Regions from separate parts of the Burkholderia sp. 10_S31 genome, predicted to be linked through region 2. Evidence: predicted binding sites of a transcription regulator. Region 2 holds the regulator's gene; each other region holds the start of a gene.

Region 1 (10,070 bases), 330 kb from region 2:
AGCAACGTCGCGGAGGCGGGCGGCTTCATCAAGAGCGATCCGTCGCTCGATCGTCCGGACCTGCAGCTGCATTTCTGCACGGCGCTCGTCGACGATCACAACCGCAAGATGCACTGGGGCTTCGGGTATTCGCTGCACGTATGTGCGCTACGGCCGTTCAGCCGCGGCACGGTCGCGCTTGCGAGTGGCGATGCGCGCGACGCGCCGCTGATCGATCCCCGCTTCTTCAGTGATACGCGCGATCTCGATCTGCTCGTGCGCGGCGCGCAGGCGATGCGCCGCATCCTGTCGCAGGCGCCGCTCGCGTCGCAGGGCGGGCGCGAGTTGTACACGCGCGCGGACCAGAGCGAAGCGGAACTGCGCGCGACGATCGTCGCGCATGCCGACACGATCTATCACCCGGTCGGCACCTGCCGGATGGGTTCGGATGCGCGGGCGGTCGTGGATCCGCAACTGCGCGTGCGTGGCGTCGAGGGGCTGCGGGTGGTGGATGCGTCGGTGATGCCGACGCTGATCGGCGGCAACACGAATGCGCCGTCCGTGATGATCGGCGAACGCGCGGCGGACTTCATCGTCTCGGCGCGTCGGGGCGGCGTGCCGCGCGGCGAGGCGGCCGCGGCGGCGCACGGCCGCTGAGCGGCGCGCACCGGCTCGCGGCCGACGCGATGCTCAGGCGAACGTATCGACGAGGCCCGCGCGGCTCACGGTCGCGCCGGCCGCTGCGGATTGCGCAGCGTCGAGCGGTGCGTCGACGGCTGACGTTCCGGCGCGTGCGCGCGGCGACGACCGGCCGCCGGCGAAGTTCTGTTGCGGGTTCTGTTGCGACGCGAAGCCGCCGTCGCTGACGGTCGCGCTGCCCAGGCCGAGCCCACCCGCCTCCATCGCTTCGCGCAGCTTCGGCAGCGCGGCTTCCACCGCGTCGCGCACTTGTGCGTGCTGCGACACGAACAGCGCATGCGCGTGGTTGTCCGCCACGCGCAGCACGACCTGCAGCGGGCCGAGGTCCGGCGGGTTCAGCGTCAGCTCGGCGCTCTGCTGGTGCGCATTGGACAGGAACACGACCTTCTGGCTCAGCGCATCGGTCCAGTCGGCCGTGCCGACATGCGGGGCCAGCACGTGCGCGTTGGCCGCGGCGATCGAGCTTGCGGCGGGCGCCGTCGCGACGTTCGCCTGGGCGGCCGCCGCCGCCGCTGTGGCTGCCGCGACCGATGCGTCGGCGGCCGGGCTGGCGGTTTCCCCGGCGGCCGCGAGTGCGTGTGCCGCGGACTGGCCGGTCGCGCCGGCCTGCAGCGCCAGGGCGGTGGCTTGCGTGGGCGTCTGCTGCGTCGCGAGCGTGCCTTTCGCGTCGGCGAGCGTGTGGTCGAAGGTCGGGACTTTCGGCGTCAGCGGTGCATCGGCCGCTGCCGTGCCCGTCCCGGGCATCGCGATCGCCCCCGCACCGCCGGTCAGTCTCGCCAGCGCGCCCTGCAGTGCGTCGCGGCCCGATGCCGGCACGGCGGCCGCATCCTTGCCTGCATGATTCGCCAGCGCCGCCGTGGCGTCAGGCTGGCCGGACACGGCGGTCGTTTGCGCGGCGGTGGCATCGGCCGGCGCCGCGCCGTTCTCGCGCGCCTGCAGCTGTGCCTGCACGGCCGCCGCCGCGGCGAGCGCGGCGGCGTCGGGACCGGACGTCGCGTTCGCGTCGTCGGCCGACTTCTCGTCGTCGCGGTCGGCGGGTTTCGTGCCGGCGGCCGGCGTCGACGACGCGTGTTTCGTCGTGGCGTCCGGCTTGCCGGCGTTCGCCGTGTCGTGCCGCGTGACGACGCTTCGCTTCAGCGTCTGCGCGAACGGCACGGCGGCCGGGCTGTTTGCGGCATCGTCGCCGGCGGACGAACCCGCGCCGCGGACGGCCTTGAGTGCGATGCCGGCGGTGTCGAGCAGCGCGCCGAGCAGGGGCAGGGGAGGCATGGCGATTCTCTCGTTCGAAAGCGGTGAGCGGTTACGCCGAGCGGGCCGCATCGGCCCGCATGCGCAGGATTTTGGCGGCGTGTTCGTCGGCGTCGCGCTGTTCGCGCTTCGCGGCACGCTGCGCTTCCTGCGCGACGCCGCGCGCCTGCAGGGTTTCGTATGAGCCGACGGTGCGCTTCTTCTGTTGCCAGTTCGGGCGCGCTTCGTCGATGCGGAGCTCCGCTGCGGCCAGCACGTTGCGCTGCTGCGCGATTGCCGCGTCGAGCGTGTCGATGAACGACTGGAAATTGCGCAGGTTGCCGGCGGGCATCCCGTGCTGCGCGGACTGCGTGAAGCGCGCGTGGTATTCGTCGCGATAGCGCAGCAGCGCATCGAGCTGTTCGGCGGCCGCGGTGCGGTCGCGCTGCGCGGTGCCGAGCTGCTTCGCGGCGGTGTCGAGATCTTCCTGCGCGCGATCGAGCAGCAGTTGAAGGGGAAAGCCGTGTGCCATCGGGATCAGCCTCCGTGTACGTCGAACAGCGCATCGAGTGCGGTGAGGCTCGACGCGAACGGCGCGCGTTCGCGAAAGCCCTGCTGCAGGAACGATTCGATGCGCGGATAGAGCGCGATCGCGCGGTCGAGCTGCGCGTCGCGGCCGGGTGCATACGCGCCGACCGCGATCAGGTCGCGGTTGCGCTGGTAGCGCGACAGCATCTGCTTGAACTGCCGCACGCGGTCGAGATGCGTTTCATCGATCAGCGCGGTCATCGCGCGGCTGATCGATGCCTCGATGTCGATCGCCGGATAGTGGCCGGCCTCGGCGAGCGCGCGCGACAGCACGACGTGGCCGTCGAGGATCGCGCGCGCCGAATCGGCGATCGGGTCCTGCTGGTCGTCGCCTTCGGTCAGCACCGTGTAGAACGCAGTGATCGAGCCGCCGCCTTCGGGCCCGTTGCCGGTGCGCTCGACGAGCGCCGGCAGCTTCGCGAACACCGACGGCGGATAGCCCTTGGTCGCGGGCGGCTCGCCGATCGCGAGCGCGATCTCGCGCTGCGCCATCGCGTAGCGCGTCAGCGAATCCATCAGCAGCAGCACGTGCTTGCCCTGGTCGCGGAAATACTCGGCGAGCGACGTCGCGTAGGCGGCGCCCTGCATTCGCAGCAGCGGCGACACGTCCGCCGGCGCCGCGACGACGACCGAGCGCGCGAGCCCGTCCTTGCCGAGGATCTGTTCGATGAATTCCTTCACTTCGCGGCCGCGTTCGCCGATCAGCCCGATCACGATCACTTCCGCACTCGTGTAGCGCGCCATCGTGCCGAGCAGCACCGACTTGCCGACGCCGGAACCGGCAAAGAGGCCCATGCGCTGCCCGCGGCCGACGGTGAGCAGCGCGTTGATCGCGCGCACGCCGACGTCGAGCACGTGGTGGATCGGCTCGCGATCGAGCGGGTTGATCGACGGGGCCGACAGCGGCGCGTCGACCTTCGACGCGAGCGGGCCCAGGCCGTCGAGCGGGCGGCCCGACGCGTCGACGACGCGTCCGAGCATTTCCCAGCCGACCGGCAGCCGCTTCGCGCCCGCGAGCGGGTCGGCGACCGGTGCGCTTTCGAGCGGCCATACCCGGGCGCCGGGCAAGACGCCGGCGACGTCGGTGGTCGGCATCAGGAACAGGCGATCACCGGAGAAGCCGACGACTTCCGCTTCCGCATGCGGCAGCGTGCTGCCGGGCGGCAGTTCGATCATGCATTCGGCGCCGACCGACAGGCGCAGCCCGATCGCCTCGAGCACGAGGCCCGCGGCACGCGTGAGGCGCCCGCTCGGGCGCAGCGGCAGCGCGCGGTGGCTGCGCGTCGCGAGCCCGTTCAGGTGCGTGCGCCAGTGCGCGAGATGCGGATTGTGCGGTGCGCGCGGCGCATCGTCCGATGCGGGTGCCGCGTGCGGATCGGCGCCGTGTGCGGTGTCAGGCGCGCTGTCTGGGCCGAACGACGCGAGCGCGAGTTCGCGCTCGAGCGGCGTCATCCCGTCGTGCAGGATCGATTCGGGCGTGGGCGTCACCATGCGCTCACCTTGCCGATCGCGGCGGCGACACGCTGCCAGCGGGTGGGCAGCGTCGCGTCGACCTCGCCCGTCGCGGCGTGCGCGCGGCAGCCGCCGCGCTCGATCGACGCGTCGGTGCGCACGTTCCAGCCGAGCGTATCGAGATCGTCCTGCAGGTACGCTTCGACGACGGGCAGGTCGGCCGGATTCACCGCGAGATGCGGCGCGCCGGACAGCGCGGGTTCGGCTGCGAGCACGTCGCGCACGGCGGCAACCAGCGCGGCCGGGTCATGCTTCACGTGCTGGCGCACGACCTGCTGCGCGATGTCGAGCGCGAGCTGCGCAAGGTCGGACGCGAGATCGTGCTCGACGCTCGACACGGCTTCGCGGAACGATGCGGCGAGCGCCGCGAGCTGCGCGGCCTGTTCGCGGGCTTCGGCCTGGCCGGCCTCGAAACCCTGCGCGCGGCCCTGGTCGAAACCGGCCTGGTAACCCAGGGCCTGACCTTCGACGTGGCCGGCCGCATGGCCTTCGGCATGCGCGGCGTCGCGCACGCGCTGCAGTTCCTCGGCGAGCGCGGCGGCAGCCGCTGCCGCATCGTCGGGCGGTGGCGGGGGCGGAGGCGGATCGAATGACGCCATCTCCCACCGCTGGTACGCGGTGAGGGTGCCGGCGCGGTCGCGCGCGGAATCAGACATACGCGTCTTCCGCCTTGCCGCCGATCGCGATCTGACCGCTTTCGGCAAGGTTGCGCACGATCTGCAGGATGCGGCGCTGCTGCGTCTCGACTTCGGACACGCGCACCGGGCCGCGCGCGTCGAGATCCTCGGCGAGCAGTTCGGCCGCGCGTTGCGACATGTTCGCGAGGAACTTCTGGCGCAGCGCGGGCGGCGCGCCCTTCAGCGCGATGATCAGCGTTTCCGATTCGACTTCCTTCAGCACCATCTGGATCGCGCGATCCTCGAGGTCGAGCAGGTTCTCGAACACGAACATCTGGTCGACGATCTTCTGCGCGAGGTCGGCGTCGTACTGGCGCACGCTTTCGAGCACGCCTTCTTCATGATTGCTCGTCATGAAGTTGAGGATCTCGGCTGCGGTGCGGATGCCGCCCATCGGGCTGCGCTTCAGGTTGTCGCTGCCGGACAGCAGGCCGGTCAGCACGTCGTCGAGCTCGCGCAGCGCGGCCGGCTGGATGCCGTCGAGCGTTGCGATCCGCAGCATCACGTCGTTGCGCAGCCGATCGGTGAAGCACGACGCGATTTCGGACGCCTGGTCGCGGTCGAGGTGCACGAGGATCGTCGCGATGATCTGCGGATGCTCGTTCTTGATCAGTTCGGCCACCGCGCCCGAGTCCATCCACTTCAGGCCCTCGATGCCGCTCGTGTCGCTGCCCTGCAGGATCCGGTCGATCAGCACGCTGGCCTTGTCCTCGCCGAGCGCCTTGGTCAGCACCGAGCGGATGTACTCGCTCGAATCGAGCGACAGCGCGGTGTGCTGCTCGGCTTCCTTCGCGAATTCCTGCAGCACGTCCTCGACCTGCTCGCGCGTGACGTTCTTCAGCGCGGCCATCGCGGCGCCGATCTTCTGCACCTCGCGCGGCGCGAGGAACTTGAATACCTGCGCGGCCTCTTCCTCGCCGATCGACATCAGCAGCAGCGCACTCTTGGTCAAGCCTTCAGCGTTCATCGGACACCCAGTTCTTCACGACGGTGGCGACGATCTTCGGATCCTGGCGGGCGATCGTGCGCGCGTAGTCGAGGTTGCGTTCGTAGCGGCTCCTTTCGTTCTCGAAGCCGAGCAGCAGCGGATCGGACTCGTCGGATTTGTCCGGTGCGGGCAGGCCGTCGAGCGCGACCGGATCGTCCGGCCCCACGAGCGCCGGGGCGACCGGTGCGGGCGGCGGGAACGCGCGGCGCATCGCCGGGCGCACGAACATGAAATAGAGCGCCGCCGCGGCCGCCGCGATGCCGAGCCACTTCGCGGCTTCCTTCGCCATCGCGATCATGTCCGGCTGGCGCCACCACGGCAGGTCGGCGTACGGGTCGCTGACGGTCGAGAACGCGCTGTTCACGACGTTCACCGAGTCGCCGCGCTTCTCGTCGTAGCCCATCGCGTCCTTCACGAGCTGCTCGATCTGCGCGAGCTTGGCGGGCGGCAGCGGCTGCATCGTCACGTGGCCCTTCGCGTCGGCGACGGGCTGGTAGTTGACGACGACGGCGACCGACAGCCGCTTCACGTTGCCCATCGGCTGCTCGACATGGCGGATCGTCTTGTCGAGCTCGTAGTTGGTCGTCTGGTCCTTGCGGTCGCTGACGGGCGTCGACTGCGGCCCGTTCTGGCCGTTGCCGGCGACGACCGGCGCGGAGGCCGGCTGCGGCGGTGTGTTCGACAGCGCGCCCGGCACGCCCGATGCGCCGCCCTGCGCGAGTTCGGTCGCGCTGCTGGTCTGCTGGCTGCGGATCGCGGCCTGCTGCGGCGCGCCGTTCGGGCCGTAGCTTTCCGAGGTCTGCTCGAGCTTCGAGAAATCGACGTCCGCGCTGACCTGCGAGCGTGCGTTGCCGGCGCCGAAGATCGGCGCGAGGATCGCGTCGATGCGCTTTTGCGTATTGCGCTCGACCTGCTGCACATACTTGAGCTGGCTCGCGTCGAGGCCGGATGCCGATGCGGTCTGCGTCAGCAGGTTGCCGTCCTGGTCGACGATCGTCACGTTCTTCGCCGGCATGTCGGGCACGCCGGACGACACCATCCGCGTGATCGCCTGCACCTGGCCCTCGTCGAGCACGCGGCCCGGGTAGAGGTCGACGAACACCGACGCGCTCGGCGCCTCCTTGTCGCGCACGAACACCGACGGCTTCGGGATCGCGAGATGCACGCGCGCGCCGCGCACCGCGTTGATCGATTCGATCGTGCGCTGCAGCTCGCCTTCGAGCGCGCGCTGGTAGTTCACCTGCTCGGCGAACTGGCTGATGCCGAATTTCTGGTTGTCCATCAGCTCGAAGCCGACCGAGCCGCCCTTGGGCAGCCCCATCGCGGCGAGCTTCAGGCGCGTTTCGTGCACCTGGTTCGACGGCACGAGGATCGCGCCGCCGGCGTCGGCGAACTTGTAGGGAACGTTTGCCTGCTGGAGTGCGGCGATGATCGCGCCGCCGTCGCGGTCCGACAGGTTGCTGTACAGCACGCGATAGTCGGGCGCGCGGCTCCACAGCACGAGCGCGGTGATCGCGGCAATCGCGAATGCGACGGCGATCACGAACGGCAGCTTCGGATTGCCCTTCATCCGCGAGATGCCGGGGATGCGTTCCGCGAAGCCGCCGAACCCGAAGTCCGCGCCGGCGCCGCCCGCTCCCGGCAACGCGGCGGCCGCGGTGGCGCCTGGCACCGGGCTGGCGAGGCCCGTGCGGGCGTCGGGGTTGATCAGCGAGTTGGCCTGCGAATCCATGCGAGGAGTTTCTCCGGAGCGGAACGACTGAGCCGCTCGGACGAGCGGACGGACAATGACACGATGCGATTATCGGGACCCGGGAGCGACTCCGATCGACCGAAAAGAGCGGGGTTTCCCCCGTACTTTCGCGGCTTTGGCGCGCACGGCGCTGCTATTCTTTTTCGCGATCCGGCATGGTGCGCGTGGTGCGGCGCCGGCGGAAACGCCCGGTGCGTCCGGGTCTCTTCTCTTATGTCTGGGGACAGCATGGCTGCCAACGTCAGCGGAATCGGTTCGGTGTTGCAACAGATGCAGGCGATGGCCGCGCAGGCGAGCGGCGGCGCCGCGAGCCCGGCGGCGGCGCTCGCCGGCTCGGGCGCCGCGACGGCCGGCACGTTCGCGAGCGCGATGAAGGCGTCGCTCGACAAGATCAGCGGCGACCAGCAGCATGCGCTCGGCGAGGCGCAGGCGTTCGAGGTCGGCGCGGCGAACGTGTCGCTGAACGACGTGATGGTCGACATGCAGAAGGCCAACATCGGCTTCCAGTTCGGGCTCCAGGTCCGCAACAAGCTCGTGAGCGCGTACAACGACATCATGCAGATGTCGGTGTGACAGGACGGCTACCGGCGACGGGCATCCGGGGACGGCTACCGGCGACGGGCATCCGGGGACGGCCACCCGGCGACGGCCACCCGGCGACGCACACCCGGCGACGCCCATCCGGCGACGCCCATCCGGCGACGCCCATCCGGGGGGCAGCTACCTGGACGGCGCCCCCCGGGGCGGCCGGCACGACGGAGCCGGCCGCCCGCGAGCCTAAAGCTTTTCAATTCCCTTCCGATAACTCCGGTACAAGGCCGCGTCGTGCAATGCAGGGCGGCGGCTTCCGCATAGCCAACGCATCACAAGGAGAAGCGCATGTTTTCCCCAGGACACGCTGGAGCCAGTGCGTACGCGCGTGTCGGCGTCGAGACAGGGGTGATGGGCGCCTCCCCGCACCGGCTGATCGCGATGCTGTACCAGGGCGCGCGGCAGGCCATCGCGCTTGCGCGCATGCATCTGCAGCAGGGCAACGTGCCCGCGCGCGGCGAAGCGATCGGCAAGGCGATCGGGATCGTCGAAAGCGGCCTGCAGGCGGCGCTGAACCGCAACGCGGGCGGCGAGATCGCCGGGCGCCTCGACGCGCTGTATTCGTATATCGGCCGGCGCCTGCTGCAGGCCAATGCGCAGGCGAGCGACACGATGCTGGTCGAGGTCGACGGGCTGCTCGCCACGCTCGAGGAAGCGTGGACGGGCATTGCCCCCGAAGTCGCGCGGATGGCCGCGCAGCAGGCAGCGGACGTGGCGCGATGAATCGCAAGGCCGAATACTTCGCTCGCTACGAGGCGCTCGCGGCCGTGTCGGGCCGCATGCTGAGCGCGGCTCGTGGTGCCGACTGGAGCGCGCTGCCGGCGTTGCAGGCCGAATTCCTGCAGCTCGTCGACGGATTGAAGGAGGCCGATCCGGGCGTCGCACTCGACGAAGCGGATCTTGGCCGCAAGCTCGCGCTGATCCGCCGCATCCTCGCCGACGACGCCGCGATCCGCGATCTCGCGAGCCCCGAAGTCGCGCGGCTTTCCGCGCTGTTCGAGGCGCGGTGCCCGACCAAGGCATTGGCCGATCTCTACCGCGCTCGCGGATAGTGCCCGTTTGCCGGGGCCGCGATTGTCGCGTCCCCGGCTTTGCAACGATGTGGCTGAGGTGAGCAGGCTTCGATCATGACCGGTATCGACTCCGTTGCGGCCGCCCTGCTGGCGAGCCGCCTCGACAGCCTGCTGACCGGCACCGTGACGGCGTCCGCCGGCGGCGCGACCGCGCAGGTCGGCACGCCGGGCGCCAGCGCGTCATCGCCGCCCTCGACGGGCGCACCGCCGGCCGCGCCGCCGGCGTCCGCGCAGACCGCGCTGTCCGACGTGGCACTTGCGCTCGACGCGATCTCCCGCGCGGGCGGCGTCGCGACGCCGGTGATTGCCGGACGCACGCCGCTGCTGGCCGATCCTTCCGTGCTGCTGAGCGCGGCCGCGCCGCCGGACGGACAACCGGCAGCCGGTCCGGCCGCGTCTGCCGCCGCTTCTTCCGCTCCTTTGTCCGCGTCCGACGTCGCGGCTGCGCGCGCTGCGTCGGACGTGTCGCCCGCCGCGGCGCTGCGCGCGGCGCTTGCGCAAGCCGTGAGCGAAAGCGGGCTCTTTTACGAATCCCATCTCGCGCAGTGGCTGGCCGGCCAGCGGCCGCTCGCCGCGCTGATGCGCGAACCGCAGGCGCGTCTCACGACCGCGCCGGTGCAGCCGGCTCCGGATGCCGCGCAGCACGATGCGCCCGATGTGCTCGACGAACTGCTCGCGCAGCGTCTGTCGTTGCCGACGGCCGCGCCGCGACCCGCCACGCAGCTGGGCGCAGCCCCGCACGAGCTCGCGCAGAACGCGCAGGCGGCCGCCCGGCAAGGCGCGGCGTCGGGTATGGCCGGAATGGACGACCCGCTCGGCCTCGACACGCGCTGGACGCCCGCGCGCGCCGAACTGGCCGCCGCATCGGCCGATCCGCAGGCGCAGGCAGCGGCGTCCGTGCATCCGGCGGCCGTACCGATCGTCCGGCAGCAACTCGATGCCCTCGCGACCGACCAGTTCCGCTGGACGGGCGAGGCATGGCC
Region 2 (10,070 bases):
CTTCGACTTCGTGACCGAATCGTTCACGTTGAACGCCGGGAACGGCAGGCGGCCGTCCTTTTCCATCTGGTACAGGCGGTGCACGCCGGTCGTGGTTTCTTCGGTCACGCCCTTGATGTGCGCGAGGCGCGTCGAGTACCAGGTCGGGTCGGCGTCGAGGTGCGTCGCGATCGACTTGTACAGCGCGACTTCTTCCTCGTTGGTCGGCTTCGCGATCACCGAACGGTCCTTCTCGGCCTTCGAGCCGAGGATCAGCAGCAGCGTTGCGTCGCCGCCGTCGTCCAGGATCATGTTCGCGAATTCGCCGTTCGGCCATTCGAAGATGCGGTGCGAGAACTCCCAGTATTCGTCGAGCGACTCGCCCTTGAACGCGAACACCGGCGTGCCGGCTTCGACGATCGCGGCGGCGGCGTGGTCCTGCGTCGAGAAGATGTTGCACGACGCCCAGCGGACATCGGCGCCGAGCGCCTTCAGCGTCTCGATCAGCACGCCGGTCTGGATCGTCATGTGCAGCGAACCCGCGATGCGCGCGCCCTTCAGCGGCTGCTGCGCCTTGTATTCGTCGCGGATCTGCACGAGGCCCGGCATTTCGGTCTCGGCGATGTTCAGTTCCTTGCGGCCCCAGCCGGCAAGCGCCATGTCGGCGACGATGTAATCCTTGGAAGCTTGCGAATCGATAATGGCGTTCATCACGCCCTCCTTTCTAAAAAAGTTCTAGAAATTGGTGACGTGAGCGCCGTTCAGGAAGCGGGGCCGGCGCGAATCTCGCCGCACGGCTGCTTGGTGAAGCTCTCCGAGCCTGGCGAACGCAGAAGGTCCGTCGCAACGCTCCTCGGAAAACGGGAGGGATTGTAGCAAATCGGCGCGGGAAATGCGCGCCGCGCGCCGCGTCGGCGCGCGTGGGCACAATGAAAGGGTCAGTTCTCCGCGCCGACCCACGCCTGTTCGCGCAGCCGCGCGCGCAGGCGCGCGACGGCCTGGCTGTGCAGCTGGCACACGCGCGATTCGCTCACTTCGAGCACCGCGCCGATCTCGCGCAGATTCAGCCCGCGCTCGTAGTACAGCGACATCAGCAGCTTCTCGCGCTCGGGCAGCCGCTCGATCGCGTCGACGAGCGCCTCGCGCAGGTGTTCGTCGAGCAGCGCCGACAGCGGATCGGCGTGATCGACGCGATAGCGGTCGAGGAACGGCTCGTCGTCGGCCGCGCGGTCGAAATCCTCGTAGTAGATGAGCTGGCTGCCGTGCAGGTCCTGCAGCATCCCCTGGTACTCGTCGAGCGGCATCTTCAGGTGCTGCGCGATCTCGGTCTCGCTCGCCGAGCGGCCGAGCTGCTGCTCGACCTGGTGCACCGCGTGCTCGACCTCGCGCGACGTCTTGCGCAGGCTGCGCGGCAGCCAGTCGTTGCTGCGCAGCTCGTCGAGCATCGCGCCGCGGATGCGCTGGGTCGCGTAGGTCTCGAACTGCGCGCCCTGGTCTTCCTTGTAGCGGCCGGCCGCGTCCATCAGGCCGATCATGCCGGCCTGGATCAGGTCGTCGAGGTCGACGCTCGCCGGCATCTTCGCGACGAGCTGCAGGCCCAGGCGCCGCACGAGCGGCGCGTATTGCGCGAGCACGTCGGCCTGGGTCATCTTTCCTTGAGCGTTGTACATCATGGCTCTCTCCTTCCGGTCTCACGCGGCGTGGGCCGCACCCGCCTCGTACGACGGCTTGCCGCCCGCATGCACGGCGCGCCCCGCGCCCGAGCCCGGGCGCATCGGCCAGTACAGCAGGTCGGCGGCAATCTGCCGGTAATCGCGCGCGGCGGCCGACGACGGGAACGCGTCGACCACGGTATGCATCAGGTCGCGTGCATGCTCGACGAGCGGATCGGCGCTCACGCAGCCGGCATCGGCGATCGACACCGTCAGGTAGCGGCTCGCGACGCCCGCGAGATTGTCGAATGCGGTCCTGGCGTCGGTGTGGCTGCCGACGTGGTTGGTCAGCAAGCGGAACTGCGCGACCGCGTGCGCGAAATGCAGGCGCTTCATGCATGCATACGCCTCGGTGATCGCCTGCGCGGCGACCCGCGTGACGATCAGCACGTCGTGCGCCTCGCGCGCGAGTGCGGAGAGCGTGCCGTCCGCGCCGAGCTGTGCGTCGACCAGCACGATGTCCGCCTGGCCGTCGATGAAGTCGCTCAGTTGCGCGTCGCTGTAGCCGTCGCGCGCGAGCCGCGCGGCCGCGCACAGGCCGAACCCGGCGGCAACACGCGTGCGTTCGCCGTCGCGCAGCCATGCGCCCGCGAGCGTCGCCACGCTCGAATGCACGTTGGCACGCTCGTCGACGACGAGCACGTCCTTGCCGAGCGCGGTCAGCGCGGCCGCGACGTTCACGACGGTGGACGTGCAGCCGACGCCCGCCGGGCCGCCCGTCACCGCGACGATGCGCGACGCGCGCCCGGCCAGCAGGCGTCGCAGCCCTTCGGCCTGGTCGATGATCCGTTTATCCAAATCGCACCTCGTGCAGCTCGGCGGTGGAACGTGCGGCCAGTGCGGACAGCAGCGTCGGCATGTCTTCGTCCTGGGGCACGAAGGGCGAGCCGTCGCGCGGTACGCAGAACGCGCTCTTCAGCAGGAATTTGGTCGACGCGACGTACAGGTTCTCCGGCACCTTCTGGCCGGTCGACACGTAGTGGACGGGCAGCTTGTAGCGGATCACCGTGTCGAGCACGCCGCCGAGGTGGGTCGCCTCGTCGAGCTTGGTGAGGATGCAGCCGGCGAGGTCCGGATGCTCGCCCGCGCTGCGGTACGCCTGCACGACTTCGTTGAGCGTGTCGCCGTGGCTCGTCGCGTTGAGCAGCAGCAGGCGCTGCACCGGCGCGTTCGCGCCGTGCAGCATCGCGATCTGGTCGGACAGCGCGCGGTCGCGCTGGCTCATGCCGATCGTGTCGATCAGCACGATGTGCTTGTTGCGCAACTCGGACAGCGCGAGCTCGAGGTCGCCCGCATCCTTCACCGCGTGCACCGGCACGCCGAGGATCTTGCCGAAGATGCGCAGCTGCTCGTGGCCGCCGATCCGGTAGCTGTCGGTGGTCAGCAGCGCGACCTTGCTCGCGCCGAAGCGCATCACGCAGCGCGCGGCAAGCTTCGCGGTGGTGGTCGTCTTGCCGACCCCGGTCGGCCCCATCAGCGCGAACACGCCGCCGCGCTCCATCAGCGCGTCCTCGCTCTCGAGCACCGGCAGGTTCGCCGCGAGCACCGACTGCGCCCATTCGGCGGCCTGGTCGAAGGTTTGCGTGCTGTCGCCGGACGGCAGGTTGTCGACCAGCATGCGCACCAGTTGCGCGGAGAAGCCGGCCGAGAACAGGTGCTTGGTCAGCGCGCCGTGCACCGGGCTGCGGCGCTGGCGGTCGTGCCACATCAGGCTGTCGAACTGCTCCTGCATCATCCCGCGCATCGCGCCGAGCTCGTGCATCACCGTGTCGTTGACGATGCTCTCGATGCGCGCCTTCAGCGCGTCGGCCACCGCAGCGGCCGCCTCGGCGGACAGGCCCGCGCGCTCGGCCGGCTTCGCGGCACTGGTTTCGCTCGCGCGGGTGGCGGCGGCGGCGGCGGCGGCGGACGGCATCCGGCGCTCGGCGTCGCGCACGATGTCGCGCGCCCAGCCGGCCGGCGTCGCGGACGCGGCGTCCTGCTGCGTGCGGACCGGCGCCTGCGGTGCGGCCTGCGCCGCCTGCGCGCGGGCGATCAGCGCTTCGCGCTGCTGCGTCAGGCGCTTCGCATGCTCGACGAGCCACGGTGCAGGTTCGGACGATGCGGCCGGCGTGCCTGCCGCCGCTGCGCCGGCAGCGGGCGCCGCCGACGACGGCGATGCGGGCTCCGTTGCGTGCGCGTCGGCATCGAAGGCGGCCGGTTCTGCAGCCGGTTCCATCGCTTCGGCGCTCGCGCCGAACACCGACGAGAACACGTCCGGCAGCCCGCCGTCGCCTGCCGCATACGGATTGGCGGCCGGGCGCGCGCGTGCGGCGCCGGGGCGCGGCACGATGCCCGGCACAGCGGCGGCCGGCACGGATTCCGGTGCGCGCGGCGCAAGCGTGCGTGCCCGCGCGGCGGCCTGCGGCGTGACCGCGGCGAGATCCGAGTCGGCGAGTGCGACGATTTCGACGCTGCCGTCATCGAGCGTGCGGTTCGACAGCACGACGGCGTCGGCGCCCAGTGCCTCTCGCACGAGGCGAAGCGCGTCGCGGCTGGTCGCGCCGGTGAATTTGCGAATGTTCAAGCGGAACCCCCGATGACGTTAACGACTTTGATCGTGCGCGTGTCCGGCACTTCGGCATACGACAGCACTTTCAGTTGCGGCAGGCTGCGGCGCAGGAAGCGCGCGAGCATCGCGCGCAGCGCGTGCTGCACCAGCAGCACGGGCGGCAGCCCGAGATTCTGTTGACGCAGCATCGCCTGTTGCGTGCCGGTCAGAAGGTTGTGCGCGAGGCCGGGCTCGAGGCCCGGGTTCGCGCCAGTGGCGAGCGCCTGCGACAACACGCGCTCGAGATTCGAATCGATGCCCATCACCTGCATCTCGCCCGAGCCCGGATACCACTGCTGGGTGATCGCGCGGCCGAGCGACAGCCGCACCGCGGCGGTGATCTCATACGCGTCGCCGCGGCCGGCGTGTTCGGACACGGCCTCGAGGATCGTGCGCATGTCGCGGATCGGCACGCCTTCCTCGAGCAGGTTCTGCAGCACTTTCTGCAGCGTCGTCAGCGAGATCGTCTTCGGCACGAGGTCCTCGACGAGCGACGGCGCGTCCTTGCCGGTGCGCTCGACGAGCGCCTGCACTTCCTGGCGGCCGAGCAGCTCGGCCGCGTGCTGGACGACCAGATGATTCAGGTGCGTCGCGACGACCGTGCTCGCGTCGACCACCGTGTAGCCGTACACCTGCGCCTGTTCGCGCATCGCGACGTCGATCCACACGGCCGGCAGCCCGAACGCCGGATCCTGCGTCGCGGCGCCCGGCAGCGCGGCCGTCACCTGGCCCGGGTTGATCGCGAGCCACTGGCCCGGGAACACTTCGCCCGTGCCGATCTCGACGCCCTTCAGCGCGATCCGGTACGCGTTCGGCCGCAGTTCGAGGTTGTCGCGGATATGGATCACCGGAGGCAGGAAGCCGATTTCCTGCGCGAATTTCTTGCGGATGCTCTTGATGCGCTTGAGCAGCTCGCCGTCGCTGTTCTTGTCGACGAGCGGAATCAGCCGGTAGCCGACTTCCAGGCCGAGCGGGTCGATCAGCTGCACGTCGTCCCAGGTCGCCTCGTGGCTGTCGGACGGCAGCACGGCGGGCGGTGCGATGTCGGTCACATCGCCGGCCGCCTTGCGGGCCGCCGCGCGCCTGGTCTGCGTGCGGGCCAGCCAGATCGCGCCGCCGCCGAGTGCGAGGAACGCGAAGTGCGGCATGCCCGGAATCAGCCCCATCAGCACGATGATCGCGCCGGTGATGGTCAGCACGCGCGGGTTCGTGAACAGCTGGCCGGTGATCTGCGTGCCGATGTCCTCGTCGGTCGCGACGCGCGACACGATCACGCCGGCCGCCGTCGAGATCACGAGCGACGGGATCTGCGCGACGAGGCCGTCGCCGATCGTCAGCAGCGTGTAGTTGGTGCCGGCCGCAACGAACGTCATGTCGTGCTGGACCATCCCGACGATCAGCCCGCCGATCACGTTGATCGCCATGATGATCAGGCCGGCGATCGCGTCGCCGCGCACGAACTTCGACGCGCCGTCCATCGACCCGTAGAACTCGGCTTCCTGCGACACGGCCTGGCGGCGCTTGCGCGCCTGCTCCTCGTTGATGAGGCCCGCGTTCAGGTCGGCGTCGATCGCCATCTGCTTGCCGGGCATCGCGTCGAGCGTGAAGCGCGCGGACACTTCGGCGATCCGCCCCGCGCCCTTCGTGATCACCATGAAGTTGATGATCATCAGGATCACGAACACGACGATGCCGACCGCGAAGTTGCCGCCGACGAGGAAGTGGCCGAACGCCTCGATCACCTGGCCGGCCGCGTCGGGGCCGGTGTGGCCCTCGAGCAGCACGACGCGCGTCGACGCGACGTTCAGCGACAGGCGCAACAGCGTCGAGAACAGCAGCACGCTCGGGAACGCCGCGAAGTCGAGCGGCTTCATCGTGTACATGCTGACGAGCAGCACCATCACCGACAGCGCGATGTTGAACGTGAACAGCAGATCCAGCAGCAGCGGCGGCAGCGGCAGGATCATCATCCCCAGGATCATGCAGATGAGGATCGGGCCCGCGAGCGCGCGCAGGTTGGTGCCCGCGAACGGGTTCGGGCGTTTGGCGAACAGGCCGGTGGTCGGGGTGCTCATGCTGCGTTCCCTTGCTTGCCGAGCGTGTCTTCGGCTTCTTCACGCTCGTCGCCGGCCGATACCGACGCCCCCTTGTCGAGTTCCGCCGGCACGTCGAGCTCGACCGGCGCGGCCGGGAACGCGCCGCCTTCCGAGCGGAAGCGCCGCAGCTGGTAGACCCACGCGAGCACCTCGGCGACGGCCGAGTACAGCGAGCCGGGAATCTCGCGTTCGAGTTCGACGTTGTGATACAGCGCACGCGCGAGCGGCGGCGCCTCGAGCAGCGGCACGTTGTGCTCGGCCGCGAGCTCGCGGATGCGCGCGGCGACGAGGTTCACGCCCTTCGCGACGACCTTCGGCGCGCGCATCTCGCCGTCCGTGTACTGCAAGGCGACGGCGAAGTGCGTCGGGTTCGTGACGACCACGTCGGCCTTCGGCACGGCGGCCATCATCCGGCGCCGCGCGATCGCGCGCTGCTGCTGGCGGATGCGGCCCTTCACGTGCGGATCGCCTTCGTTCTCGCGATGCTCGCGCTTCACTTCTTCCTTCGTCATGCGCAACTTCTTGTTGTACTGCCAGAGTTGGTAAGGCACGTCGAGCGCGGCGACCACCAGCATCCCGGCGACCGTCGTGCCGCAGCACACGGCGACCAGGTGCATCGCATCGGCGAGCGCCGAGCCGAGCGGCTGGGTCGCGAGACCGAGCAGCTCGTCCTTGCTGCGCCAGATCGCGATCCCGCCGATCCCGCCGACGACGAGCGTCTTCGCGAGCGACATCCCGAGCTGGATCGGCCCCTGGATCGAGAAGATCCGGCCGAGACCCGAGATCGGGTTCAGGCGGTCGAACTTCAGCTCGAAGGTCTTCTGCGAGATCAGCCAGCCGCCGAGCGCCATCGGCGCGAGCAGCGCGGCCAGGCCGGTGAGCGCGAGGATCGGCAACAGCGCGGCGAAACCTTCCAGGCTCGCGCTGCCGGCCGCCGACAGCATCCGGTGTGTATCGAACGCGGTGGCGCGATCGAACGTGAACGCGCCACGCAGCATCGTCTTCAGGTGAGCGCCCGACGGACCCGCGAGCAGCCACGCGCCGTAGAACCCGGCCGCGAGCAGCGCGAACGAAGCCAGCTCGCGCGAACGCGCGACCTGCCCCTCCTCGCGCGCCTTCTCGCGGCGCCTGGGAGTGGCGGCTTCGGTTCTGTCGAGATCGCTCTCGTCTGCCACGGGGCCTCCAGTCGGGTACGGCGGGATGCCGCTTTCCAGTGACACCGATTATTCATGCGCACGTCAAACGCCGATCGGTCGAGCAAAGCCGGGAAAGGGGGGTATTTCGGGGAATCGGGGAAGGCGGTACGGCGGGGGGCGGCAGGCAGGGGAGGCTGTGAACAACGCGTCCGCGGGCAGGTGGGGAGAAGCAGATGACGGGGGAAGCGGGGAATCGAAGCAGCCGTGAAGCGATCATCGGATCGCCCCGACGCGCCGGCCGCGCGTCGGGGCGGGCGGCGCTCAGATTGCCGGAGTCTGATCCAAGCCGTAGCGGTTCGGGCCGTCGGTGCCGCGCGAGCACATCCACACGAGCAGCAGGATCCCGCCGACGATCGGAATGAACGCGATCGGCAGGAACCAGCCGGAGCAGCCCTTATCGTGCAGGCGGCGAACAGTGACCGCGAGGCCCGGCGGCACCCGCGCGAGCGACACGACCAGTGCGACGATCGCCAGCAGCAGGAAAATCGCGCCGGGCGTCGCGCGCATACATCGCAAGCCGCGCATCCCGGCCGGCCTCTGCGCTAGCCGGCCGCCGCCTGCTGCAGCGCATCGAGATCCAGCTTCTTCATCTTCATCACCTGCGCCATCACGCGCTCGGCGCGTGCCGGGTCGCCCGCCATCAGTTCGGGCATCTGCACGGGCACCACCTGCCACGACACGCCGAAGCGGTCGCGCAGCCAGCCGCACTGCTGCGCGCGCTCGTCGCCGCCTTCGGCGAGCGCCGCCCAGTAGCGGTCGATCTCGCGCTGGTCGCGGCAGTTGACGACGAACGACACGGCCGGCGTGAGCGGAAACGCCGGGCCGCCGTTCAGCGCGAGAAACGCCTGCCCGTCCAGTTCGAACGACACCGTCATCACCGTGCCCTCGGCCCGCCCGGACGCCTGCGCGCCCGACTTGCCGTAGCGGGCGACGTGCAGGATGCGCGCGTCGTCGAACACCGACACGTAGAAGCTGGCGGCCGCCTCGGCGTCCTGGTCGAACCACAGAAACGGCGTGATGCGTTGGATTCGCTGGCTCATGGCGCTGTCTCCTCGATGTCGTGCCGGCACCGATGCCGGCCTTATATCGTAGGCGCTGTATCGGCACGGTGCGACCGCCCGGAACGTAGTCTGCCCGCCGCCCGGCCGAAGGCGAAAAAAGGGGGCGATCGCTCGCCCCCTCTTGCTGCCGCCGTTCGTGCGCGGTCAGAACGCGACGTAAGGCTGCGCGCCGCCGCTCGCGGTCTTGTCCATCCCGAAGTAGATCGTCTTGCCGTAGAAATGCGGCAGACCGAGATCGAGCCAGCCGGCCGTGCCGAACGGGCCGGCGATGTCGTTGAACGCGAACGTCGACGCGTTCGCGAACAGCGTGTCGGCGTTCGCGACGGGCATCGACACGCCGCCCGACGTACCGTTCTGACCGGTCAGCGTCGCCGTGTAGGTGGTCGTCGACGACGGGCAGTAGAACTGCGTGTTGGTCGAGCAGATCTTCTGCGACGAATCGTTGAAGAAGTACGCGTTCGAGCCCGTATCGAAGAACGCGGTCACGCTGCCGCCGAGGAAGGTCGCGCTCACGTCGCCCGTCGTCGTCGATGTCAGCACCGTCGACGCCCCGAGCGCGTTGTTGCTCTGCGTGCCGATCCCGAACGTCAGCAGGCCCGTCGCGCTGCCCTGCCCGCTGCTCGAGATGTTCGGCATCTGCACGATCACGCCGTTGTTGTCGGTCGCGAAGCGATGGACGGGATTGGCGACCAACTGCGATTGCGACACCGGCGACACGGCACAGCTCGCGTTGCCGTTCGGGCACGCATAATAGTTGTTGCTACTTGGCGACGTCGACGTCGTACAACTCGTGCCGCAATCGAACGGCGCCGGCCCGATGCCGAGGATGCCGTTCGCGCCGAGGTCGCTCGCCGTGTTGGCCGACATGCCGCCGTTCGTGCACGAGCTCGGCACGTTGGACGTGCCGAGGTCACCGATGATCTGAACCGGCAGCGAACTCGCCTGCTCGGTGCCGATCGACAGGTCGACGGTACGCACCGTGCCCCACGTGTAGCTCGACACGAACTTCCCGCATTCGGCGACCGGCGCGCCGCCGCTCGTCACCTTCGGCAGGTTGTTCAGCACGCCCGACACGGCGCTGCCGACCAGTCGCAGCCCGTACGACGCGGTGTCGACGAGCACGTTGCTGACCACCTGGCAGTTCGACGTGCCCGGCGCGCAGATCTTCACGTTGACGGTCGGGATGTTGATCACGCGCGCGACGCCGGTGCCGACCGTGATCACGGCCGTGTTCGCGGTATTGCCGTCCGATACGCTGGAGCCGCCGCCATTGCCGCCGCCGCTACCACCACCGCCGCCGTCGCCGCCGCCGCCACATGCCGTTACGAGCATGGCCGTGGCAGCCGCCAGGCTCAGCAGGCCGAGCCAGTGCTTGAAGGTACGAGGAATTCTCAAGATCGCTCTCCCGCTGTCACTGGATGTCGGGGCCGGACAGG
Region 3 (10,070 bases), 380 kb from region 2:
AAAGAGGCTGCTGCATCGTCATCACCACGGTGCGATGTTGAGGAAGAAGCGCTGCAACCAGCCCATCGTCTCGGCTTCGTTGATGTAGCCCTTCGACGAGTATTCGATCTTCGCGTCGGCGACCTGCGTCGAGTACACGGAGTTCGCGCCCGAGATCGTGTTCGGGTTCACGACACCCGAGAAACGCACGAATTCGTTGCCCTGGTTGATCAGCATCTGCTTCTCGCCGCTGACGACGAGATTGCCGTTCGGCAGCACGTTGGTGACGGTCACCGTGATCGTGCCGTTGAACGTGTTCGCCGCGCTCGCGCCGCCCGTCGCCGCGAACTTGTTGTTGCCGGCCGCCGACAGGTTCGCCTTCGCGAACAGCCCGCCGAGGAAGCCGGCCGTCGGCACGTTGAAGTCGGTGGTGCCCTGCCGGTTGGTGTTCGCACCCGACGACTTGGTCGCGTTGATGTTCTCCGCGATCATGATCGTCAGGATGTCGCCGATGTTGCGCGGCCGCTGGTCCTCGAACAGTGGACGGCCCGCGTAGCCCGGGTTGTAGATCGAGCCGGGCGCCTGCATCGACATCGGCATCGGCGGCTGCGCCGTCATCGGCTGCTGGATGATCGGGTCGCGCGGAATCTGCGCGCAACCGGCGAGCGCGGCCACCGCGACCGCGCACGCGGCGCGGACGGGGGCTGACGGGAGGAGGCGAACCTGCTTCATGGCGACGACTGGACTTTCCGGTTAGCTCTTCATCTGCGTGACGGTCTGCAGCATCTGATCGGACGTCGTCACGGCCTTGCTGTTGATCTCGTACGCACGCTGCGTCTGAATCATGTTGACGAGCTCCTGCACGACGTTCACGTTCGACGCCTCGACATAGCCCTGGTTGAGCACGCCCGCGCCGTTCAGGCCCGGCTGCGATACATTCGGCGCGCCCGACGACGTGGTCTCGGCGAACAGGTTCTCGCCCTTCGCCTCGAGGCCGGCCGGGTTGATGAAGGTCGCGATCTGCAGCGAGCCGATCTGCACCGCGTTGCTCGAGCCCGGCTGCGTGACCGACACGACGCCGTCCTTGCCGATCGTCAGCGACTGCGCGTTCTGCGGCACCGTGATCGCCGGCAGGATCTGGTAGCCGCTCGACGTGACGAGCTGGCCCTGCGCGTTGGTCTGGAACGAGCCGTCGCGCGTGTACGCGTTCGTGCCGTCCGGCATCAGCACCTGGAAGAAGCCCGCGCCGTTGATCGCGACGTCCTTCGAGTTGCCGGTCTGCGTGAGGCCGCCCTGCGTGTACAGGCGCTCGGTCGCGACCTGCTGCACGCCGGTGCCGAGCTGCAGGCCCGACGGCAGTTCGGTCTGCTGTGTCGAGTTCGCGCCCGGCTGGCGGATGGTCTGGTACAGCAGATCCTCGAACACCGCGCGCGACGCCTTGAAGCCGTTTGTGCTGGTGTTCGCGAGGTTGTTCGAGATCACGTCCATCTGCGCCTGCTGCGCATTCATGCCGGTGGCGGCAATGTAGAGCGATCGGTTCATGTTGAATCTTCTCCTGGTAGCGAGGGCCGTGCCGCTCAGCTGAAGTTGAGCAGCTGGTTCGCCGACTGCTCGTTCTGGTCGGCCGTCTGGATCAGCTTCGACTGCAGCTGGAACGCCCGGGCGTTGTCGATCATCGCGACCATCGCGGTCACCGGATTCACGTTGCTGCCTTCGAGCGAATTCGGCGTGACGACCACGTTCGGGTCGGCATCGGCCGGATTGCCGTCGGCGGTGCGGAACAGCCCGTCGTTGCCACGCGCGAGCGTGGCCGGGTCGGGGTTCACGAGCTTCATCTGGTCGACGATCGCGACGGCGGTGGGCGGGTCGCCCGGCATCAGCGCGGACACCGTGCCGTCCTTGCCGATCGTCACTTCCGCGTTGGGCGGCACCGAGATCGGGCCGCCGTTGCCGATCACCGGCAGGTTGCTCGCGTTGACGAGCTGGCCGTTTTCATCGACGTGCAGGTTGCCGGCGCGCGTGTACGCCTCGCCGCCGTCGGCCGTCTGCACCGACAGCCAGCCGGCGCCCTGTACGGCGACGTCGAGCGGGTTGCCGGTGCGCGTGATCGGACCCGGCGCGTAATCCGCGCCGGGCGTCGACGCGAGCACGTAGGTGCGCGTCGTCGTCGGGTCGATCGTGCTGCCGTCGCCGAAATTCATCGGCACCGCGCGGTAGGTCGCGAGCTGCGCGCGAAAGCCCGTCGTCGATGCGTTCGCGAGGTTGTTCGCGACGATCGCCTGCTGGTCGAGCGACTGCGACGCGCCCGTCATCGCCGTGTAGATCAGTCGGTCCATGGCTGCCGGTTATCCGCGCATTACAGGTTGATGAGCGTCTGGTCGACGGTCTGCTGCGTCTTGATCGTCTGCGCATTCGCCTGGTAGTTGCGCTGCGCGGTGATCAGGTTGACGAGCTGCGACGTCAGGTCGACGTTCGAGTTCTCGAGCGCGCTGCCCTGCAGCGTGCCGTGGTTCGTGCTGCCCGGCGCGGAGATCTGCGGCACGCCCGACGCGGCCGTCTCGGTGTACTGGTTGCCGCCGATGTTGACGAGGCCGTTCGGGTTGTTGAAGTTCGCGAGCGCGATCTGCCCGAGCACCGCCGTCTGCCCGTTCGAGTAGCTGCCGGTCAGCTTGCCGTCCGAGCCGATCGAGAAGGTCGTCAGCGTGCCGCTCGCGTAGCCGTCCTGCGCGAGGTTGTTCACGCCGTCCTTGCCACCGTACTGCGTGGTGCCGGTCAGGTTGAGCGTGAGCTGCTGCGGCGTCGCCGAGCCGTCGGTGGTCGGCACGGTGAACTGGAACTGGCCGACCGACGTGGTCGGCGCGGGCGGCGTGCCCGTCGTCGTGCTCTGGATCGCGCCCGACGAATCGAACGTGACCGTGCCGAGGTCGGTCGCGGTGCTGCCCTGCACGCCCGCGTAGGCTTCCCACGTGCCGGTCGCCGACTTCACGAAGTACATGTTGACCGCCTGCGAGCCGCCGAGCGAGTCATACACCTGGACCGACGTCGAATAGTTGTACGTCGTGGTGTCGGTCGGGTCGAACGGCGTCTTGGTGGGCACCGTGTCCTGCGAGTTCAGGTTGAACTGGCCGGTGATCCTGGTCGTCGGGGTCGGTGCGATGTTGGTCGTCGGCGCCTGCAGCGACACGGTCTGCGAGGTGTTCAGCACGCCGCTCTTGTCGGCCGCGTAGCCCATCAGGTTCATGCCCTGCGCATTGACGATGTAGCCGTTCTTGTCGCGCTGGAACGTGCCGTCGCGCGTGTAGCTCATCACGCCGTTGTTCGACATCTGGAAGAAGCCGTTGCCGTTGATCGCGACATCCAGCGACGAGTTCGTCGTATTGATCGTGCCCTGGCCGAACTGCTGCTGCACCGATGCGAGCGTCGTACCGATCCCGATCTGCGTGTTGACCGACGTCGCGATCGAGTTCGCATACATGTCGGAGAACTGCGCGGTGCTCGACTTGAAGCCGACCGTGTTCGCGTTCGCGATGTTGTTGCCGATCACGTCGAGCGCGGTCGATGAGCCGGCGAGGCCGCTCAGACCCTGTTGATAACCCATTTCGGTCTCCGTTTTCGAGAAAGCTGGATCAGTTGGTGGTGGTCGTGCCGCCGGACGACGACGCGGCGTTCGGGAAAATCGACGCGACCTGGGTGAGCCCCACCGTCGTGCCGTTCGACAGCACGAGCCCCGCCGTGCCGTCGGCCTGCTTGATCACGCTCTGCACCTGCGCGGCCGCGAGCACGGTCGGCGCGTACGTCTTGCCGTCGCTGCCCGTGTACTGCGCGCTCACGGTGTACTTGCCGTCCGGCAGCGCGTTGCCGGACGCGTCCGTCGGCGTCCAGTTGAACGGCACCGTGCCGGCCGACTGCTGGCCCGCATTGATCGTGTTGACGACGGCGCCCGAGCTGTTCTTCACGGTGATCGTCAGGTTCGACACGTCGCTCGAGAGCGACACGCCGAACGGCGACGCCGCGCCGCCCTTCACCGCGACGGCGTTGCCCGGCGCGAGCACGTTCGTGCCGATCAGGAGCGCGGCCTGCGTCTGCTGGCCGGCCGCGAGCTGCGTCGACAGCGACGTGAGCGACGTGTTCAGCTGCGCGATGCCGCTCACCGTGTTGATCTGCGCGAGCTGCGACGTCATCTGCGAACTGTCGACGGGGCTCGTCGGATCCTGGTTCTGCAGCTGCGTGACGAGCAGCTTCAGGAACGTCGCCTGCAGATCGCTCGCCGACGTGCCGGTCATCGACACGTTGTTGGTGTTCATCGTGTCGGTCGGCAGGGTCGACACGTTGGTGCCGTTGCTGCCGATCGTCGTGCTGGAGGATGTCATCCGGGGTGCCTTGTGTCGGAACTGTCGGAACTGTCTGGTCTGGGGTATCGGTCTGGAGCGTCGCTCGGCGCGCGGCTTACGAGCCGATCGTCAACGTCTTGAGCATCAGCGTCTTCGCAGTGTTCAGCGTCTCGACGTTGGCCTGGTACGAGCGCGATGCCGAGATCATGTTCACCATCTCCTGCACCGGATCGACGTTCGGCATCTGCACGTAGCCGTTCGCGTCGGCGGACGGGTTCGACGGGTCGTAGGTCGACTTCATCGGCGACGGGTCGTCGACCACCTTCGTCACCCGCACGCCGCCCACGCCCTGGCCGGACGCGGTGCGCGCGCCGCCGATCGGGTCGGTCGCGAACACGACCTGTTTGGCCTTGTACGGCTTGCCGTCGGGGCCGGTCGCGCTGTCGGCGTTCGCGAGGTTCGACGCGGTGACGTTCAGGCGCTGCGATTGCGCGGACAGCGCCGAACCGGCGACGCCGAAGATGTTCATCAACGAGGGCATGGAGGCTCCTTGTTCGGGTGCGCAAGCGCCGCGCGCTTACGAGTTCGTCGAGATCGCGGCGATCATCGCCTTGATCTGCTGGGTCATCACGGTCATCCCGGTTTCGTAGTGCAGCGCGTTGTTCGCGAACTGCACGCGCTCGACGTCGAGATCGACCGTGTTGCCGTCGAGCGACGGCTGCAGCGGCATCCGGTACTGCGCGCGACCGTAGTCGTCGGCCGGGCCGCCCGTCGGAATCAGCTTCGCGGTGCCGGCCATGTGGCCCGGCGCCGTCGACACCATCGTCATCCCGCTCGCCACGCCGGCCGGCTGCGCCATCGGCAGCTGCGCGGCGTTGCTCGGCGCGAGACCGCCGCTGGTCTGCTTCAGCGAGCGCGCGAGGGTCGACGCGAAATCGACGTCGCGGGCCTGGTAGCCGGGCGTGTCGGCGTTCGCGATGTTCGACGACAGCAGTTCCTGCCGATAGGCGCGCACGTCGAGCGCCTGTCGGCCGAACGCGAATTCGGCATCGAGTTTGTCCAGCATGTGTGCGTCTCTCCGTATGAAGCGCTGCACGCCCGTTGCGCCGGATGGCGGCCCAAGGGGCTTTTTTCCATGACAGCGATGGTAGGCGTCGGGCGCAACCGGCAATCGGACGAATAACGCGGCAAAGGCCCCCTCTATTCATCGTTTGCGCGACGGCCCGGCTCCCTAGAATGCGAATCGGATCAACGGTTTCGAGGACACGGCGATGACAGGCAGCGCACTTCGCGAAAACGCCGCACGCGGCACACGCGTGCCGCGTGCGTTCGCGCTCGCCGCGGCGCTGTGGCTCGTGGTGTCGGCTGCCCACGCGGACGACGGGATGATCGTGATTCCCGGACGCGGCGAGACGGCCGAAACCGCGCTCGCGCAGGCGAATGCGGCGAGCGGCGGGCAGTTCGGCGGGAAGGCGGGTGTGGCTTCGGGTGTGGCTTCGGGTGCGGCTTCGGCTTCGGCTTCGGCTTCGGCTTCGGCTTCGGGTGCGGGTGCGGGTGCGGGTGCGGGTGCGGGTGCGGGTGCGGGTGCGGGTGCGGGTGCGGGTGCGGGTGCGGGTGCGGGCATGGCGATGGCGGCCGGTGCGAGTGGTGCGACCGGCATGACCGGCACGGCCGCGGCCGGCTCGATGGTCGTGACGAGCGTCGCGCCGCCGGCCGTCGTGCCGACGCCCGCGCCACGCCCCGTCTACGCGGCCGCGCGCGCGAGCGCCGGTTACGGGTACGGTTACCGCACGCCGCACGCCACCGATCCGGGCGCCGTCGCGACCGTCGTCGCCGGTACGGCCGAACCCGCATCGAATCCCGCGCGCCCGGCAATCGCCACGCGCACCGCGGCAGCCCGCCCCGCTGCAGCCGCGCCGGCGCCGCGCGCGCCGATGACTTCCGCCCCCCCGGCCCAGGCGGCCGCCGCGCTCCAGCAGGCGGCGCCACCCGGCCAGCAGGACCCCGACGCGATCCGACGCACGGCCCTCGCATTCCTGCAGCAGCAGATCGCGGGCCTGCCGGGCAAGACCACCGCCACCGTCGCCGCCGCATTCCCGCGCGGGCTCGCCGCGTGCACGACGCTCGAGCCGTTCCTGCCGACCGGCGCGCGCCTGTGGGGCCGCACGACGGTCGGCGTGCGCTGCGCGGGCGAACGGCCGTGGACCGTCTACCTGCAGGCGAAGGTCGCCGTGCAGGCCACCTATTACGTCGCCGCGCGGCAGATCCCGCCCGGCGAGCCGCTCACCGCCGCCGACCTCGTCGCGCGCGACGGCGACCTGACGGTGCTGCCGCTCGCAGTGATCACCGATCCCGCGCAGGCGGTCGGCGCGACCGCGCTGGCCCGGATCTCGGCCGGGCTGCCGCTGCGCCAGGACATGCTGAAGAGCGCCGCGTCGGTGTCGGCCGGCCAGACGGTGCGGGTCGTCGCGGCCGGGCCCGGCTTCACGATCTCGGCCGAGGGCAGCGCGCTCGCGAATGCGGCGCCGGGCCAGTCGGTGCGGGTCAGGATGGCCGCGGGGCAGATCGTCACGGCGATCGTCAAGGACGCCGGGACCGTGGAAATTCCGCTGTAGGGACGGATCCCGCCGCAAGATTGCAAAGAATTGTTTATTCGGAGAATTTCGGGTTCACGATGCTAAAGTTCGGGCCGACCCGGCCGTTATCTGGGTCATACCGTACAGGAAACCCATCGTGAAAATCGATTCCACTCCGAACCCGAGCCCACTCGCGTCGACCGGCAACGGCGCGACCCGCGCGCAATCCGGCGCGGCTTCGTCGTCGCCCGCGCAGGCGGCCGACGCAGGATCGACCGGCGGCGACACGACCGTGAACCTGTCGGGTCTGTCGGGCCAGCTGCGTTCGCTGTCGGCCTCCGGCAGCGCCGACATCGACACGGCCCTCGTCCAGTCGATCAAGGACGCGTTGAACAACGGCACGTTGACGATCGATGTGAACAAGATCGCCGACGGCGTACTGAATACCGCCCGCGACCTGCTGCAACAGCAGCGCCCGCAGGGCAACTGAACCGGCCCGGGGCCCGTCACGCCCTGACCGGCCCCCTGGTTTGCCGGCATGCGCACCCGCGTGCCGGCGCGACGAGCATGACGCGATGAGAGAAGAGCTGCTGGCCACGGTCAACGACGAACACGCGACGGTCGAAGCGTTCGCGTCCCTGCTCGCCTACGAGGAAAAGGCGCTCACGACCCCGGAGCCGCTGGAAATGCTGCCCGGCATCGTCGAGAAGAAGAGCGTGCTGATCGACCGGCTCGCGCAGCTCGAACGCACGCGCGACACGCAGCTGTCCGCGCTCGGCTTTCCGGCCGGCAAGAAAGGCATGGACCAGGCCGCCGAGCGCGATGCGCGCCTTGCCGGCCGCTGGCAGTTGCTGCTGCAGGCCGCCGAACGCGCGCGCCAGGCCAATGCGACCAACGGGATGCTGATCCGGATCCGGATGGACTACAACGAGCGCGCGCTCGCGGTGCTGCGCTCGGCGCCCGCGCCGGCCGGCGTCTACGGGCCCGACGGGCGCGTGTCGGCGCTGATGCGCTGATTGCACTGATGCATTGACCACGCCGGCGTACCGACGCGCCGGCTGCGCACCGCGGCCCTGCCGCGGCCGCGCGCGCCATCCCCGCCTTACAGCAGCGGACACGCAGTGACCTGCGTGCCGCGCTCCACGCAAAGCCGTTCGTAGTCGCGCAGGTACGCGCGCTCGTCGTCGTCCAGCAGCTCGACATCGATCAGGTCCCAGTCGTAGCCGACCGTGACGATGTTCTCGAACGCGACGGTATCCGATTCGTCGTCGTCCGCGCGCACGATCACGATGTTCTCGATCCGCACGCCGCCCTTGCCCGGCACGTAGATACCCGGCTCGACGGAAATCACCGCATTCGGCACCAGCCCGTACTTCGCGCCTGGCGCGAACCGCACGCCGCCTTCGTGCACGTGGATCCCGACGCCGTGCCCGGTGCCGTGGCCGAAATCATAGCCGTGGTCGCGGCACACCTGCCGCACGGCCGCATCGACGTCGCCGCCCGTCGCCGTCTTCGGGAAGCGCGTGACGAGCCCCTTGATGCAGGCCTTCAGCGCGACCGTGTAGATCTCGCGCTGCCACGGCTGCGCGACCGTCTCCGGCTGCGTGCGACGCAACACGACGCGCGTGCAGTCCGTCGCGAAACCGGCGTCGTAGTATGCGCCGCTGTCGAGCAGCACGAGTTCGCCCTCCGTCAGCTCGACCTCGGCGCTCGCCGCCGTGTAGTGCGCGAACGCGCTGTTCGAGCCGTTCGCCGCGATCGACGGAAACGTCAGCGCGACCGCCGAGCGGGCACCGTACGCGTCGTTGATCGTGCGGGCCAGGTCGTATTCGGTATGGCGCTGTCCCGGCTCGCCGGCCTTCGCCCAGCGCATCGTCTCGGCGATCGCCGCCGAGCTGCGTGCGAATGCGTCCCGGAACCGGTCGAGCACCTGCGGCGTCTTGCCGGCCCGCATCGCCTCGACCGGATTGAAATCGGCGTGGCGCGCGTGCGGCCATACGCGGCGCACCGACTCAACGAGCGCGCAATTGACCGATTCGAAGCCGTAGCACACGTGGTCGACCGCGAACCGCGCGAGGAAGCGCTCGAGTTCGGCGAAGTCTCGCCGGATCACGTGCAGCGCCGGATACGACGCCAGCTCGACCGGGCACCGGTCGCAGCCTTCCGGCAGGAACAGCGCGACCTGCTCGCCGACCGCGAACAGGAAGCCCAGGTGCGACGACGCGTTCGGGATGTGATAGCCGCGGCTGTTCAGCAGGTACGCGAGATCGTCCGACGCGCACGTGAAGAACGCGGTCTTGCCGGGTGCCGCGCCGGTGTGCGCGGCGAGCCGGCGGTTCAGCGCGCCGAGGTTCTGCGCGACGCTTGCGCCGGTCATCGTGTCCGGCAGCTCGAAGATCGGCCGCTCGACCACCCAGCCTGGCAGCGCGATCGCGCGGTCGATCTCGCGCTCGGCGAGGCTCGTCCAGTCGAGCGACGCGGCCTGCGTCTGCGCGAACAGCCGGTCGCGCTGCGCGACGCTGATCCGCAGCGCGTCGTAGCCGACCCGCGCGAGCCGGCTCGCATGCGCGACCAGCCAGTCGGCCAGCGCCTGCCAGATCGTCACGTCCATCGCGAGCTTCTCGATCCGCACGCGCGCCGGGTCGCACTGCTGTTCGGCCTGCAGGTGATAGCGGCCGTCGACGAACAGCACGAACGGCGGCACGCCGAGCGCCTGCGCGGTCGCCGCGCTCAGGAAGATCCCGCAGCCGGCCGAGCCGTCGAAGCCCGACACCGCGTAGCGCGGGTTGTTGCGGCGCGGCAGGTATTCGGTGATGTATTCGTCCTGCGACGTGACGACCACGGCGTCGAGCCGCAGCGCGTCGAGCACGCGCGACAGGCCCGCCTGCGCGTCGCCAACGGACGCGTCATACGAGGGAAGGCCGGAGAAACTGTATTTCAGTCGATCGATCATCGGATGCCCGTTATGGATTGTTGTCGGCGGCCGGCGGCGTTGCGCGGCATGGCGCACGCCGGGAGCGGCACGCCACCCGTGCACAGCCGACGCGCGGCGCGGCAGGCAGCCGGGCCGCGGTGCCGTTCCAGCGGCAGGTCTTCGGGAAAATTTTTGTCTCACTTAACTTTGTTTGATGTGCGCGACAGAATCTAGAGCACGCTGAAATTGAGGTCAAGCTAAAATTTTCGT

The links. Region 2 encodes FliA, which starts transcription of late flagellar genes. Its sites were predicted from a motif close to CTAAAGTTTNNNNNNNNNNNGCCGNTA; they were not measured.
Region 1: fliS (flagellar export chaperone FliS) is a predicted target of FliA. The motif match lies at 8,201-8,227, and genes of this name have one in related genera.
Region 3: flgM (flagellar biosynthesis anti-sigma factor FlgM) is a predicted target of FliA. The motif match lies at 6,988-7,014, and genes of this name have one in related genera.

The regions. Positions count from the first base shown of each region.
Region 1 covers NZ_JBXOWK010000003.1:3,322,776-3,332,845, reverse strand. The annotation lists gene AC1Z3W_RS35705 (GMC family oxidoreductase) at 1-636, shown strand, start outside; gene AC1Z3W_RS35700 (flagellar hook-length control protein FliK) at 670-1,947, opposite strand; gene fliJ (flagellar export protein FliJ) at 1,979-2,437, opposite strand; gene fliI (flagellar protein export ATPase FliI) at 2,443-3,984, opposite strand; gene fliH (flagellar assembly protein FliH) at 3,978-4,661, opposite strand; gene fliG (flagellar motor switch protein FliG) at 4,654-5,649, opposite strand; gene fliF (flagellar basal-body MS-ring/collar protein FliF) at 5,639-7,402, opposite strand; gene fliE (flagellar hook-basal body complex protein FliE) at 7,652-7,996, shown strand; gene fliS (flagellar export chaperone FliS) at 8,303-8,737, shown strand; gene AC1Z3W_RS35660 (flagellar protein FliT) at 8,734-9,066, shown strand; gene fliK (flagellar hook-length control protein FliK) at 9,142-10,070, shown strand, end outside.
Region 2 covers NZ_JBXOWK010000003.1:3,654,986-3,665,055, reverse strand. The annotation lists gene ahcY (adenosylhomocysteinase) at 1-690, opposite strand, end outside; S-adenosyl-L-homocysteine riboswitch at 725-840, opposite strand; gene AC1Z3W_RS37195 (RNA polymerase sigma factor FliA) at 918-1,652, opposite strand; gene AC1Z3W_RS37190 (P-loop NTPase family protein) at 1,671-2,489, opposite strand; gene flhF (flagellar biosynthesis GTPase FlhF) at 2,482-4,257, opposite strand; gene flhA (flagellar biosynthesis protein FlhA) at 4,254-6,356, opposite strand; gene flhB (flagellar biosynthesis protein FlhB) at 6,353-7,552, opposite strand; gene AC1Z3W_RS37170 (DUF805 domain-containing protein) at 7,835-8,080, opposite strand; gene AC1Z3W_RS37165 (VOC family protein) at 8,116-8,613, opposite strand; gene AC1Z3W_RS37160 (DUF3443 family protein) at 8,779-10,029, opposite strand; gene AC1Z3W_RS37155 (DUF2844 domain-containing protein) at 10,046-10,070, opposite strand, start outside.
Region 3 covers NZ_JBXOWK010000003.1:3,279,888-3,289,957, forward strand. The annotation lists gene AC1Z3W_RS35440 (flagellar basal body P-ring protein FlgI) at 1-16, opposite strand, end outside; gene flgH (flagellar basal body L-ring protein FlgH) at 22-711, opposite strand; gene flgG (flagellar basal-body rod protein FlgG) at 733-1,521, opposite strand; gene flgF (flagellar basal-body rod protein FlgF) at 1,557-2,315, opposite strand; gene flgE (flagellar hook protein FlgE) at 2,336-3,577, opposite strand; gene AC1Z3W_RS35465 (flagellar hook assembly protein FlgD) at 3,606-4,349, opposite strand; gene flgC (flagellar basal body rod protein FlgC) at 4,426-4,851, opposite strand; gene flgB (flagellar basal body rod protein FlgB) at 4,888-5,376, opposite strand; gene flgA (flagellar basal body P-ring formation chaperone FlgA) at 5,582-6,925, shown strand; gene flgM (flagellar biosynthesis anti-sigma factor FlgM) at 7,044-7,376, shown strand; gene AC1Z3W_RS35490 (flagella synthesis protein FlgN) at 7,462-7,902, shown strand; gene AC1Z3W_RS35495 (M24 family metallopeptidase) at 7,989-9,839, opposite strand.